One region of the Lysobacter rhizosphaerae genome, then DNA from elsewhere that is predicted to be linked to it. Evidence: riboswitches for the same ligand, from Rfam matches in the RefSeq annotation. Region 1 holds a riboswitch; the other holds the start of a gene.
The links. A riboswitch is a leader RNA that binds a small molecule or an ion and turns the genes downstream of it on or off. The one in region 1 is predicted to bind cyclic di-GMP.
Positions count from the first base shown of each region.

Region 2: another riboswitch for cyclic di-GMP. It lies ahead of ACYVGE_RS00165 (isopeptide-forming domain-containing fimbrial protein); the one in region 1 lies ahead of ACYVGE_RS09715 (autotransporter domain-containing protein).

Region 1 is NZ_BAAGXO010000007.1:117,757-123,466, reverse strand. Features, by position in the region: gene ACYVGE_RS09725 (thiazole synthase) at 1-491, opposite strand, end outside; cyclic di-GMP riboswitch class I at 741-828, shown strand; gene thiS (sulfur carrier protein ThiS) at 923-1,123, opposite strand; gene ACYVGE_RS09715 (autotransporter domain-containing protein) at 1,290-3,128, shown strand; tRNA gene ACYVGE_RS09710 (tRNA-Gly) at 3,248-3,321, shown strand; gene ACYVGE_RS09705 (ATP-dependent zinc protease family protein) at 3,421-3,957, shown strand; partial or broken gene rimK (30S ribosomal protein S6--L-glutamate ligase) at 3,954-4,811, shown strand; gene ACYVGE_RS09695 (response regulator transcription factor) at 5,322-5,710, shown strand, end outside.
Region 2 is NZ_BAAGXO010000001.1:30,240-35,949, reverse strand. Features, by position in the region: gene ACYVGE_RS00165 (isopeptide-forming domain-containing fimbrial protein) at 1-1,865, opposite strand, end outside; cyclic di-GMP riboswitch class I at 1,939-2,030, opposite strand; gene ACYVGE_RS00160 (AgmX/PglI C-terminal domain-containing protein) at 2,072-3,466, opposite strand; gene ACYVGE_RS00155 (ExbD/TolR family protein) at 3,477-3,986, opposite strand; gene ACYVGE_RS00150 (ExbD/TolR family protein) at 3,983-4,489, opposite strand; gene ACYVGE_RS00145 (MotA/TolQ/ExbB proton channel family protein) at 4,515-5,198, opposite strand; gene ACYVGE_RS00140 (hypothetical protein) at 5,257-5,610, opposite strand; gene ACYVGE_RS00135 (tetratricopeptide repeat protein) at 5,610-5,710, opposite strand, start outside.

The DNA of each region.
Region 1 (5,710 bases):
ATCACCGCGACGCAGCCGATCTCCTCCAGGCGCCGGCACAGGATCGGGTCGTCGCTGGTGTAGACCATGACGTCGAAGCCGTCCTTCACCAGCGTTTCGGCGGCGGCCAGCGTCTGCACCACGTCGGGGTACAGCGTCTTCTGGTCGCCCAGCACTTCGAGCTTCACCAGGGTGTGGCCGTCGAGCAGTTCGCGGGCGAGGCGGCAGGTACGCACCGCGTCGTCGGCGGTGTAGCAGCCGGCGGTGTTGGGCAGGATGGTGAAGCGGTCCGGCGGCAGCACGTCGAGCAGGTTGGGCTCGCCGGGGTTCTGGCCGATGTTGGTCCGGCGGATGGCCACGGTGATGATCTGCGCGCCGGCGGCATCGCTGGCGCGGCGGGTCTCGTCGAGGTCCTTGAACTTGCCCGTGCCGGTGAGCAGCCGGGAGGAATAAGCCTTGCCGGCGATGATCAATGGATCCGCGGGCGGCGTGAACAGGGCGGGAAGCGTCATCCCGGGATTTTAGCAGTGGTGCTTTGGCAACGGCGCTGGTGATGCCGCTGCGCCGACTGAGCGCGCCGGGCGCTCCGCTCCGCCTACCGTTCGTCGATTGGAGCAGGGATCTGCAGCGAGAGTGGCCGTTCCGACTGCGCGGACGCGTTGGGTTCATGCAGCAGGATGCATCGGGCCCGGCACGGCGAGCGTTCCCCTGCGTCTCCCCCCGGCGAAGAGGTCCCTGCTACGCGCGGTTTACACCGTCGGTATGTACAAGAGCACACCCGGTGCGAGCCGGGGCCGCAAAGCCGAGGATCCGGGCGACTCCCTCCGCCCCGATGGCCGGGTTCCCACTACCGCGGTGTTCACCGCGCGTCTTGACTGGCCCGACTGGCTCTCTCCCCAGCCGGGTTTTTTGTTTCCGGGGTACGCATCGCCGCGACGCCGGTTCAGCCGCCGCCCAGGGCGTGCACGATCTCGATGCGGTCGCCCTCGTGCAGCGCGCGTTCGCCGTGGCGGCTGCGCGGCACGATCTCGCCGTTCACCTCGACCGCGACACGGCGCTCACCGAGTCCTTCGGCCTGCAGCAGCTCGAGCACGGTAATGGGATTGGCGAGGGCGCGTTGCTCGCCGTTCAAAACGATGTCCATGCGGGCATTGTCGCGGCACTCGCGGGCCGGGGCCAGTGTTGTGCGCCATGCCGCAGTGCCCCTTGTGGAGCGCGTCACGGCATGGTTCGATGCGTGCGCCATGCGTGGGCGTATTGCGCCCCGCCAGAAGCCAACCATAAGAAAGTCCACTCTGGGGAGAGAACCGATGAAGAAGCCCGTCCGCCGATTGCTTGCCGCCGCCCTGGCGCTGGCCACGGCTCCAGCGTTTGCAGGAACCTTTTCCAATACGATCTTTTTCGGCGACAGCCTGACCGATTCGGGTTTCTACCGGAACTTCCTCATCCAGCCGTCGCCGCTGGCGCCGCCCAATCCGTCCAACGCCCTGGTCGGCCGCTTCACCACCAATCCTGGCCTGGTGTGGTCCGAGTACCTGGCCAACTACTACGGCACCAACGCGGCACCGGCATGGTCGCTGACCAACACCGGCACGCGCATCCCGGGCACCGGCAGCAATTACGCCGCTGGCGGCGCCACCGTCGTGCCGGGTCCGGGTTTTCCGCCCAGCCCGCCGACAAGCTTCGCCCCCTCGCTGACCACCCAGGTCAATGCCTACCTCGGCGGCGGTGCGGCTGATCCGAATGCGCTGTACACGGTCTGGGGCGGCGCCAACGATCTGTTCTTCACCCTCAACGGCGCCACCACGCCGGCACAGTTCCTCGGTTCGGCGGCGGCACAGGTCGGGCTGGTCGGTGCCTTGGAGAATGCTGGCGCGCGCTATGTCCTCGTGCCGACCATGCCCGACGTCGGCCTGACGCCGTTCGGCCTGTCGCAGGGTGCGGCTGGCTCGGCCGGCATCACCGCACTGGTGAACGGCTACAACCAGACCCTGTTCGGTGGCCTCGCCCAGCAGAACCTGCGCGTGATTCCGCTGGACACCTACCACCTGCTGCACGAAATCAGTGCCGATCCCGGCGCTTACGGTTTCAACAGCGCGACCATCCCCGCCTGCGCCGGTACCTCGCTGACCTGCGTGAGCACCGGCAGCGGCCGTGCCTTCGCCGACGGCGTGCATCCCAGTACCGAAGCCCACCAGATCATCGCGGAGTACGCAGTATCGATCCTCGAGGCCCCGCGCCAGATGGCGCTGCTGCCGAATTCGGCGTCGATGGTGGGCCGCTCGCGCGCCGAACGCGTCGCCGCGCACACCGGCAAGCCGGCCGCGGACGGCATGAAGTGGTGGAGCGACCTGCGCGGCGACTTCCAGCGCTATGACGACGGCGACATCTATGACGGCGCCGGCCCGACGCTGAGCTTCGGCGTCGACTGGAGCAGCGGTGACCTCGTCTACGGCGCGTTCGCCGGCTACGGCCGCCAGTCAGAGGACTTCGGCCACAACGGCGGCAGCTTCGACCAGACCGACCTGAGCCTGGGCGGCTTCATCGGCTGGTACGCCGACAACGGCGCCTGGGCGAATGGCCAGCTGAGTTGGAGCCAGGTCGACTTCGACATCGATCGCAAAGTCACGCTCGGCCAGTCCGTGCGCAAGCACAGCAGTTCGGCCGACGGTGACAACCTCACCGCCGGCGTCAGCGCGGGCTGGGACTTCGGCGATGGCGCGCTGCGCCATGGCCCGGTGCTGAGCCTGCTGGCGCAGCGCATCGAGATCGACGGGTTCAAGGAGAACCACGCCGACCAGTCCACCTCGCTCGCCTATCCGGACCAGAATTTCGATTCGCTGATCGGCAGCGTCGGCTGGCAGGCGACCTACGCCATCAGCGAGCAATTCCAGCCGTATGCGCGCCTGACCGTGGACCGCGAGTTCGAGGACGCGGACGCGGAGGCCCAGGCACAGCTGCAGTCGATGCCTGATACCGCGCCGTACGCCGTGCCCGGCGTGCAGTTCGACCAGGACTACGGCACGCTGACCTTCGGTGCGCGCACCAAGGTCTTCGGGTTGCAAGCCAACATCGGTACCAGCCTGACCGTGGGCCAGAGCAACGCCGACCATGCGACGGTGTTCGCTACGGTCGGCGCGGATTTCTGACGCACATCGATCGATGAACCAGGCGAAGGGCCCCTCGGGGCCCTTTGCTTTTGTGGCCGGGCGGCCCGCCATGCCGCGTTGCCAAGCGCGTAACCCGGGGCATAGACTGCCGTCCGTCAGCGGGTGTAGTTCAATGGTAGAACTTCGGCTTCCCAAGCCGATAGCGTGGGTTCGATTCCCATCACCCGCTCCAGTTCGATGCTCGTGGAGCTTTGCAAACCGCGGCAACAAAACCGTAACGGCAGTCGCGTCACAGTGACTGCCGTTTTTCTTTTTTCCGCAGGTGTTTGGCATGGCACGACATATTCCTCGCGAGCGGATCATGCTCGGCTGGCGCGAGTGGGCCAGCTTGCCGCGGCTGGGCTTGCCCGCCGTGCGATGCAAGATCGACAGCGGTGCGCGCAGCTCGGCGCTGCATGTCGACCGCTATTGGCGGTTCAGCGAACGCGGTGGGCCGTGGGTCGGTTTCCGTCTCAGCAACGACGGCCACGGCGAGGCGACGGTGCAGGCAGCGGCACCCGTGTTCGACGAACGCGACGTCATCGACTCCGGCGGCCATCGCACGCGGCGCATCTTCCTGCGCACGACGCTGGCCCTGGCCGGCGTCGAACGCGAAATCGAAATAAACCTGACCGATCGGCAGGGCATGCTGTTTCCGATGCTGCTCGGCCGCACGGCGATGGCGGGATGGTTCGCGGTGGACCCGGCGCGATCGTTCCTCCATGGGCGACGCGAAGTCGGTACACCGGCCATCGCCCGGCCCGTTTCCCAGTCGCGGGTTTCCGCCATCCATTCACCGATTCGCGCCTCCCATTCCAGGCTCCCATGAAAATCGCGATCCTTTCGCGCAACAGCAAGCTGTACTCCACCCGCCGCCTGGTCGAGGCGGCGCGTGAACGCGGGCACAGCGTGCGTGTGCTCGATCCGCTGCGCTGCTACATGCGTATCGCCAGCGACGGTTTCTCCATGCATTACAAGGGCCGGCAGATCACCGATTACGACGCGGTGATCCCGCGCGTCGGCGCTTCCATCACCCGCTATGGCTCCGTCGTGCTGCGCCAGTTCGAACTGATGGGCACCTACACGCCCAATTCCTCCGACGCGATCCTGAAGGCGCGCGACAAGCTGCGTTGCCACCAGTTGCTTGCGGCCGAAGGCATCGGCATGCCGATCACCGTGTTCGGCGACAACCCCGATGACACCCAGGACCTGCTGGCGATGCTGGGCCCGCCGCCGCACGTCATAAAGCTCAATGAGGGCACGCAGGGCGCGGGCGTGATGCTGACCGAGAAGCCGTCTGCATCGCGCGGCGTGATCGAGGCACTGCGTGGCCTGTACGCCAACTTCCTGGTGCAGGAATTCGTCGCCGAGGCCAAGGGCGCCGACCTGCGCTGCTTCGTGGTCGGCAATTCGGTGGTCGCGGCGATGAAGCGGCAGGCGCCGAAGGGCGACTTCCGCTCCAACCTGCATCGTGGCGGCAGCGCCAAGGGCGTGCGCGTGAGCGCCACCGAACAGGACGTGGCGATTCGCGCAGCGCACGCATTGGGCCTGGGCGTGGCAGGTGTCGATCTCATCCGCTCCAAGCGCGGACCACTGATACTCGAGGTCAATGCTTCGCCTGGCCTGGAAGGCATCGAGGCCGCCAGCGAGGTGGACGTGGCCGGGGCCGTGCTCGACTACGTCGGGGCCCGGTTCAAGCGGGGCGGACCGCGCCACGCGTCCACGGGGCGGGCGCTCCATGAAAAAACCGCCGGTGAAAGTTATCTATTGAAATCAGCAAGTTAATTGTTAAATGCTGATTCTGCGCCGGCGCGGGCGCGGCTAAATAACGAAATTTTACGTGCCCTTTTTAACGGACTTTTAGTCCCGGCAGGCGTAGCCTGCGCAGACCGGAATCCCGCTGCTTCCTCGTCAGTAGTCGGTCGCAGGATGACGGTAATCGGGGCAACACCCTTTTTGACCCGGATGCGGCGGCCCCGCATCCGGGTCTTTCTTTTGGGTGGCTGGGGACACGTCGCGCACGGTCACAAGACCATCGCGAACAGATTTGTTAAAACAAATTTGTTAAAACGGATTTGTTAAAACAGATTTGTTAATTTCAACTCCTTGACGCTCCGGTCGCGCGCCACGCGCCTCCGGAACCCGGCAGCGGCCGCACGGTCGAAGCCTTACCTGAAGGAACGGATGGTCCCAATGCGCATCCTCGTCATCGAAGATCACCAGGACATCGCCGCCAACCTTGGCGACTTTCTCGAGGAACGCGGGCACACCGTGGACTTCGCCGCGGACGGCATCACCGGGCTGCACCTGGCAGTAGTGCACGAATTCGACGCGATCGTGCTCGATCTCAACCTGCCGGGCCTCGATGGCCTCGAGGTCTGTCGCAAGCTGCGCAACGAAGCGCGCAAGCAGACGCCCGTGCTGGTACTGACCGCGCGCGATTCCCTCGACAACAAGCTGGCCGGCTTCGACAGCGGCGCCGACGATTACCTGATCAAGCCGTTCGCGCTGCAGGAAGTCGAAGTCCGGCTGAATGCACTCGCGCGGCGCGGTCGCGGCGTGCAGACCCGCGTGCTCAACGT
Region 2 (5,710 bases), on a different contig from region 1:
GTGCTGCTGAGCAACTGCGCCTGGTTCACGACCAAGTGGCGGTTGGCCAGCGTCGGGAGCAGCGTCACGTTGAATTCGACGCGCGCTTCATTGCCCGCCGCCACGTCGATGCCGCGGATATCGATCAGGCCCGTGGCCGGATTGCTGTTGTTGACCGTACCGGCCGGCACCGAGGTGAACACCAGCGAGCCGGGCACGAAGTCCGGCGGCAGCTGGTCGCGGAAGAGGGCGTCGGTAAACCCGGACTTCGTCGCCTGCAGGCGCAGGGTGTAATGCAGCACGTCACCGGGCGTGGCGGTCCTCGCCGGATCGTCGCCGCTGGTGAGGTCGCGCACCGTCTTCTCGTAGAAGTAGCCCGACAGCAGGACCGCGAGCGAGTGCGCGTCCTCGTGGTCGTCGATGCCGACCGTGCCGTTGGTGAGCGTGCGGGTCACCTCGACGCGCGCGGGATTGCTGCTGCGGTCGTTGAACCAGCTCGTCGCACCGGCGACGTTGGTGAGGGTGACGCCGTTCTGGCTGTTGGCGTCCAGCTTGGTGCGGTACTGCACCACCAGGTGCTGCCCGGGGGCGATCGGGCCCGCGGCGTCGAGGAACTTCAGGCTCAGCTCGCAGGTGGGCGCCGCGGTATAGGAGCGCGTGTAATGCACGCCTTCGGTCAACGCCGTGCCGCCGAGCTGGACACTCGTGATCTGCGGCGTCATGTCGCACATGCCGCCGTTCGGGCCGTCGGGCAGGCGGTCGAGCAGCGTGACATTCCATGCGTCGAACTGGCCCGTGTTCACCGCGTCGACGGTGAAGTCGCCCCATTGGCCGAGGTTCAGTCCGCCACTACCGAGCGCCGCGCTACCGGTCTTGTTGACGACCAGGTTCGGCCCGGCGATCTGCGTCGGATTGGAGATGCCGTTCTCGCCGGGCAGCGGGGTATAGAACGTGCTGTCGATGAGGCGACCGAACTGCCAGATGGCCGTGTTTACGAAGGACTTCCCGAGGACATTGACACTCGGGTTGTCGTTGAGCACGGTGGTGATGTCGATCGCCAGCCGCCCGCCCTTGGGCAGGATGAAGCCCGGCGGGAAGTGGAATTCGATCAGGCCATTCGCATTGGCGACGATGTTCGGATTGATGGGCGCGCCCAGCGTCGTGCAGGACAGGTCCGTGCACCAGCGCACGCTGGGCGTGCCGACCAGGCTCATGTCGACGCCCGTGCCGGGAATCACGGTGGGCAGCTGCGCCGGCGGCGTGCTTGGGTCGCCGTCATCCAGCCCGTTGAGGTACACGGTGACCGGATCAAAGCCGATGTTGTCGTACAAGGTGATGCCGTGCAGATCGTTCTGTGAGGCACCGTTGAGCACCACCGTGCCGCTGGACGGATCGATCAGGACGGGAATCAGTAGCCGGTAGGTGAACGGCACGCCCACGGCCGCGTACGACGGCGCGGATTTGTTGATCGACTCCACCGGGACCAGGAAGTTCTGGCAGTTCGGCCGCACACGCTGCAGCGAGCCGTTGACGAACCAGATGTGGTGCTGGTGCACGGCGTCGCACGCGATGTTGCCCATGGTGAAGTCGACGTTGTCGAACACCACCAGCCACCGGTCGTCGTTCTGACCTGGCGACGTATAGAAACTGATGTTGGTATTGAGCGGGTTCGGCTGCTGGAAGTTCCGGATGACGCAGTTGCCGTCGATGGTCAACTGGCTGGGGGCGGGGTTGACCACGTTGCCGTCGATCACGCCGCCGTAATCGGCAACGCAGTCCGCCGCATATGCGCCAAACGTCGTGCCGAGCAGCACCAACAAGGCGCACAGCTGGATGCGAATCCAGCTCTTGCCTGTTCCTGCTTTGCGTGCGAGCCCCAGATCCATACACCCTCACTCCGTTCGCGTGCGACGCAAGCCACCGACGGACCAAGGGAATGCCTGCGCTTCGGGCGCAGGTTCCGGCGGTCCCGCTGCCATGGGGCGCTTTGCGCGCCCGACAGGCCGGTGACTTTGCGTCGCCACCTTTCGGTGGTTTTGCCTTTGTCGTATTGCGTTTTTTTGCTTTGAAACGCGCGTTTCGACGCGTCGTCTCAACCAGACGGCAGGAAATTCATCGGGTACACGATCGTTACCGCAGGCACGTCCTTCGCGCCGAAGTTGAAGCCCTTGACGCGCTCCACGATGCCGGAGGTCAGGTCCGGCGCATCCATTTCCGACGACTGCACCTGGACCATCGAAACACTGCCGTCCGGCTGGATGGTCAGGCGCAGGATGACCTTGCCCTGCAACGTGGAATCACGACGAAGCTCGCGCTGGTACAGCCGGTACAGCGCAGCCTTGTAGCGGTCGAAGACGATCTGGATCTCCTCGCCGGAACGTCCTCCCTTGCCGCTGGCACCAACCGACTTGTTGTTGTCCGCGGACGCGATCGCGTTGATTCCACTCGAGGCCCTGGTCAGCGCCGCGCCCTTGATGGCTCCGCGCTCGCCACCGCCACTGCCGAAGCTGCGGCTCTGCGAGGACAGGTTGATGCCACCACTGCTTCCCGGCGCATTGCTGGCCAGCATGGCGCGTTCCGGACGCGCCGCGCCGGTGTCGGCACTGAGCTTCGCGGACTTGCCGAGCTCGGCCACGGCAGGCAGGTCGTCCACCGCTGCCAGGCTGTCCTTGAACGCCAGGATGCCCTGCGGCTTCGACGCCTGCGGCTGCTTCGGAACGGGCTGCGGTTCGACCTTCGCGGTCGGCCTCATCGGCTTGGGCTCGACCTTTTTCACCACCGGCTTGGTGAGTTCCGGCGGCGGCGGCGGGGCCTCCTCCAGCTTCTTGGTCTCGGGGATCACGGTGACCACGCGTTCCGGCAATTTCTCGGCCGCGGGGACGATCTTCTGCGGAACGTGGATGAAGGGGAACACGATCACCATCACCAGCCAGACGCACAGCGCGATAGCCAGGCCCTTGCGCGAACGCCGGTCCTCTTCGCCACGCGTCCACAGCATGAGGTGCGGGCGCGCACGCTCCGTCTGCAGCTCGCGCTCGACGATCCATTCGTTGCGCAGGCGATCGAGCTCTTCCTGGTACTCGAAGGCTTCGTCCTCGAGCAGGTAGAGCTGCTCGTTCTCCTCGCCGATCCGCTCCACCAGGCCGCAGCGACGCGCATCGATATCGGCGATGCGAGCGCGCACGGACTCGGTACGGCGACGCGCACGCGCGATGTGCCCGGGCCATTCGTCCTGCGCGGAGAGCCCTTCCCAGAACAGGGCCGCAGCGCCAGCCTGGTCCAGCTCCTCCAGCGCACGGCACGCCTGCTCCAGCACCTGATGCTGGGAGCGCACCCCGGCGAAGGATTCGAGCTCGTCATCGACCGCGGCGAGGTCGCACGCAAGTTCGGCGAGTCGCGCACGTGCGTGCGCGATCCGTTCGTCGAGCGGGCTCTGGGCCGCGGCATCCTGGATGGTTTCGAGTTCCATGGTCTTGGTATCGGTCACTTGTTCTGACTCAACCGCCGGCCGGGGCGCTGCTGCCGCCCTTCTCGAGCACGGCGAGCGACAACTTGTCGTAGGCGGCCGCCGTGCAGGTCGTCATCACCTTGCGGATCACCTCGTAAGGCAGGCTCTTGTCGGCCAGCACGGTGATTTCGCGGTGGGCGAGCGCGGCCTGTTGCGCGGCGCCGCTCCTGGTGGTCAATGGGCGCGACAGGTACTCGCGCAGCGGCTCGATCAGCGCGGTCTTCGGATCGCGGACCTGGTCCATCGTGGCGATCACTTCGCCCTGCACGAGCAGCATGTCCTGGGTGATCGTCACCACCACGGTCTCGGCGGGCTTGGCCTCGGCGGTGGAGATAGGAACCTCCACGCCCTTGGCGTTCTGGACCACCTCTACTTCGGTCGAGTAGATCAGCAGGAACGCCACCATCACCGACATGATGTCGATCATGGGGATCAGGTTGAGCTCGACATCCTCGTGCTTCCTGCGTGCGCCACGAAACGGGTTCAGCGACATCCTCATGGTGCGTCTCCCACGGCGACCTTCGGGAACATTGAAATGCGGCCGCGCTCATCGGGCGTGCCGGTGAAGCCATGGCTGTTGGCGGTTGCGAGGTCCGTGCTGCGGACCGCGTCCATCACCTGCACCAGATGGTCGTAGGCCACGTCCGGGGCCATCAGCACCGAAGCCGTGTCGACTTCCACGTGCTGGCCCTTGAGGTCGGCGGCGAGGAGCGACAACTTCTCGAGCGGATAAACCCCGTTCTCCACGGGCAACACGGCGATCGTGTCGCGACCGTTGGTCAGCTCCAGCCCTTCCTTGCGCACCATCACTTCGAGACGGAAGGCCGGTTCGGTGGGCGCGGCGGAGGACGCACTCGGCAGGTCGAGCTGGATGATCGAAATGCGCGAGAACACCGCCGTCATCAGCAGGAACGTGACCATCACGGTGAAGATGTCGATCATCGGCACGAGCATCAGCTCGACCGGTTTGGCCGGTGGCTTGCGGCGGGGCATCAGGGCCATGGCGTCGTCTCTCCTGTTCCTGCCTTCAGGCGGCCCGGATGTTCTGGACGGGGCCCTGCTGCGCGATGCGATTGGTGCGCAGCGTCAGGACGTTCAGGTACTTGATCGCGGCCATTTCCAGGCTCTCGACCAGGTGCTGGGTCCGTGACGTCAGGAACGCGTGCAGGAACAGCAGCGGAACCGCGGTGCCGAGGCCGAACGCCGTGCAGTTCATCGCTTCGGAGATGCTGGCCGACAGCATGTTGGCCTTCTCCGCCGGGTTGGCCATCGCCACCGCGCTGAACGCGCTGATGAGGCCGGAGACGGTGCCGAGCAGGCCGACCAGGGTCGCGAGGTTCGCGAAGGTGCCGAGGTAATGCGTGCGCTTTTCAAGGCGCGGCACGATTTCCATGATGCCTTCCTGCATCGCCTTCTCGACATCGTCGCGGCGGCGCACCGCGCCCTGCATGGCCAGGCCGGCGCCGAGCAGGCGCCCAAGCGGCGTGTTGTCCTTGTCTTCATCGACGATCTTGCGGGCCTTGTCGAAGTCGCCTTCGCCGAGCGATGGCTCAACCTGCGCCCACATGCGCTTGGTCTGCGCCTGCGCGCGGGCGATGGTGACAAAGCGTTCGATCGCGATCGCCAGGCCCACCAGGCCGACGAGCAGGATCGGCAACATCATCTTGCCGCCGGCCTCGAAGAAATGCGCTACTGATTGAATCAAACCCATGGCACTGCCCTCACTGGAGTCGTTGAAGATCGGTAGAAAAGGTTGTTGAAGCGCTAGCTCACTTGTCGCCCGGTTCGGCGGACTTGAGCCCGTAGTACGCGAGCTCGCGCATGAACACGTCTTTGTCGACAGGCTGCGTGGCATCGTCGAGAAGGCGCGAGATTCCGGGCGCATCGCCCAGCTGCGAGCTCTTCCACGGCACGATGACGAGTTCCTTCGGCGCCTCGTCGTTGCCGACGATGGACATGCCGGACAGCACCATGCTGTCGCTCGCCTTGCCCGACTGTTTCGTTGCGCCGGGCTTGGCGGGTTTGGCGGGTTTGGCTTCGGCCTTCGCATCCTGCGGCGCCGGTTCGGCGGCGAACGCCGCCATTGGCAGCAACAGGCACATGCACAGAGTCGCGCGCAGCATCACTTCGCTCCCTTTTCGACCCGCGAACGGGCGTTGGCGATCCAGCCCGCCACCTGCTTGTCGCCAGGCACGACCTGCTGGTAGATGAGGTAGTTCTCCA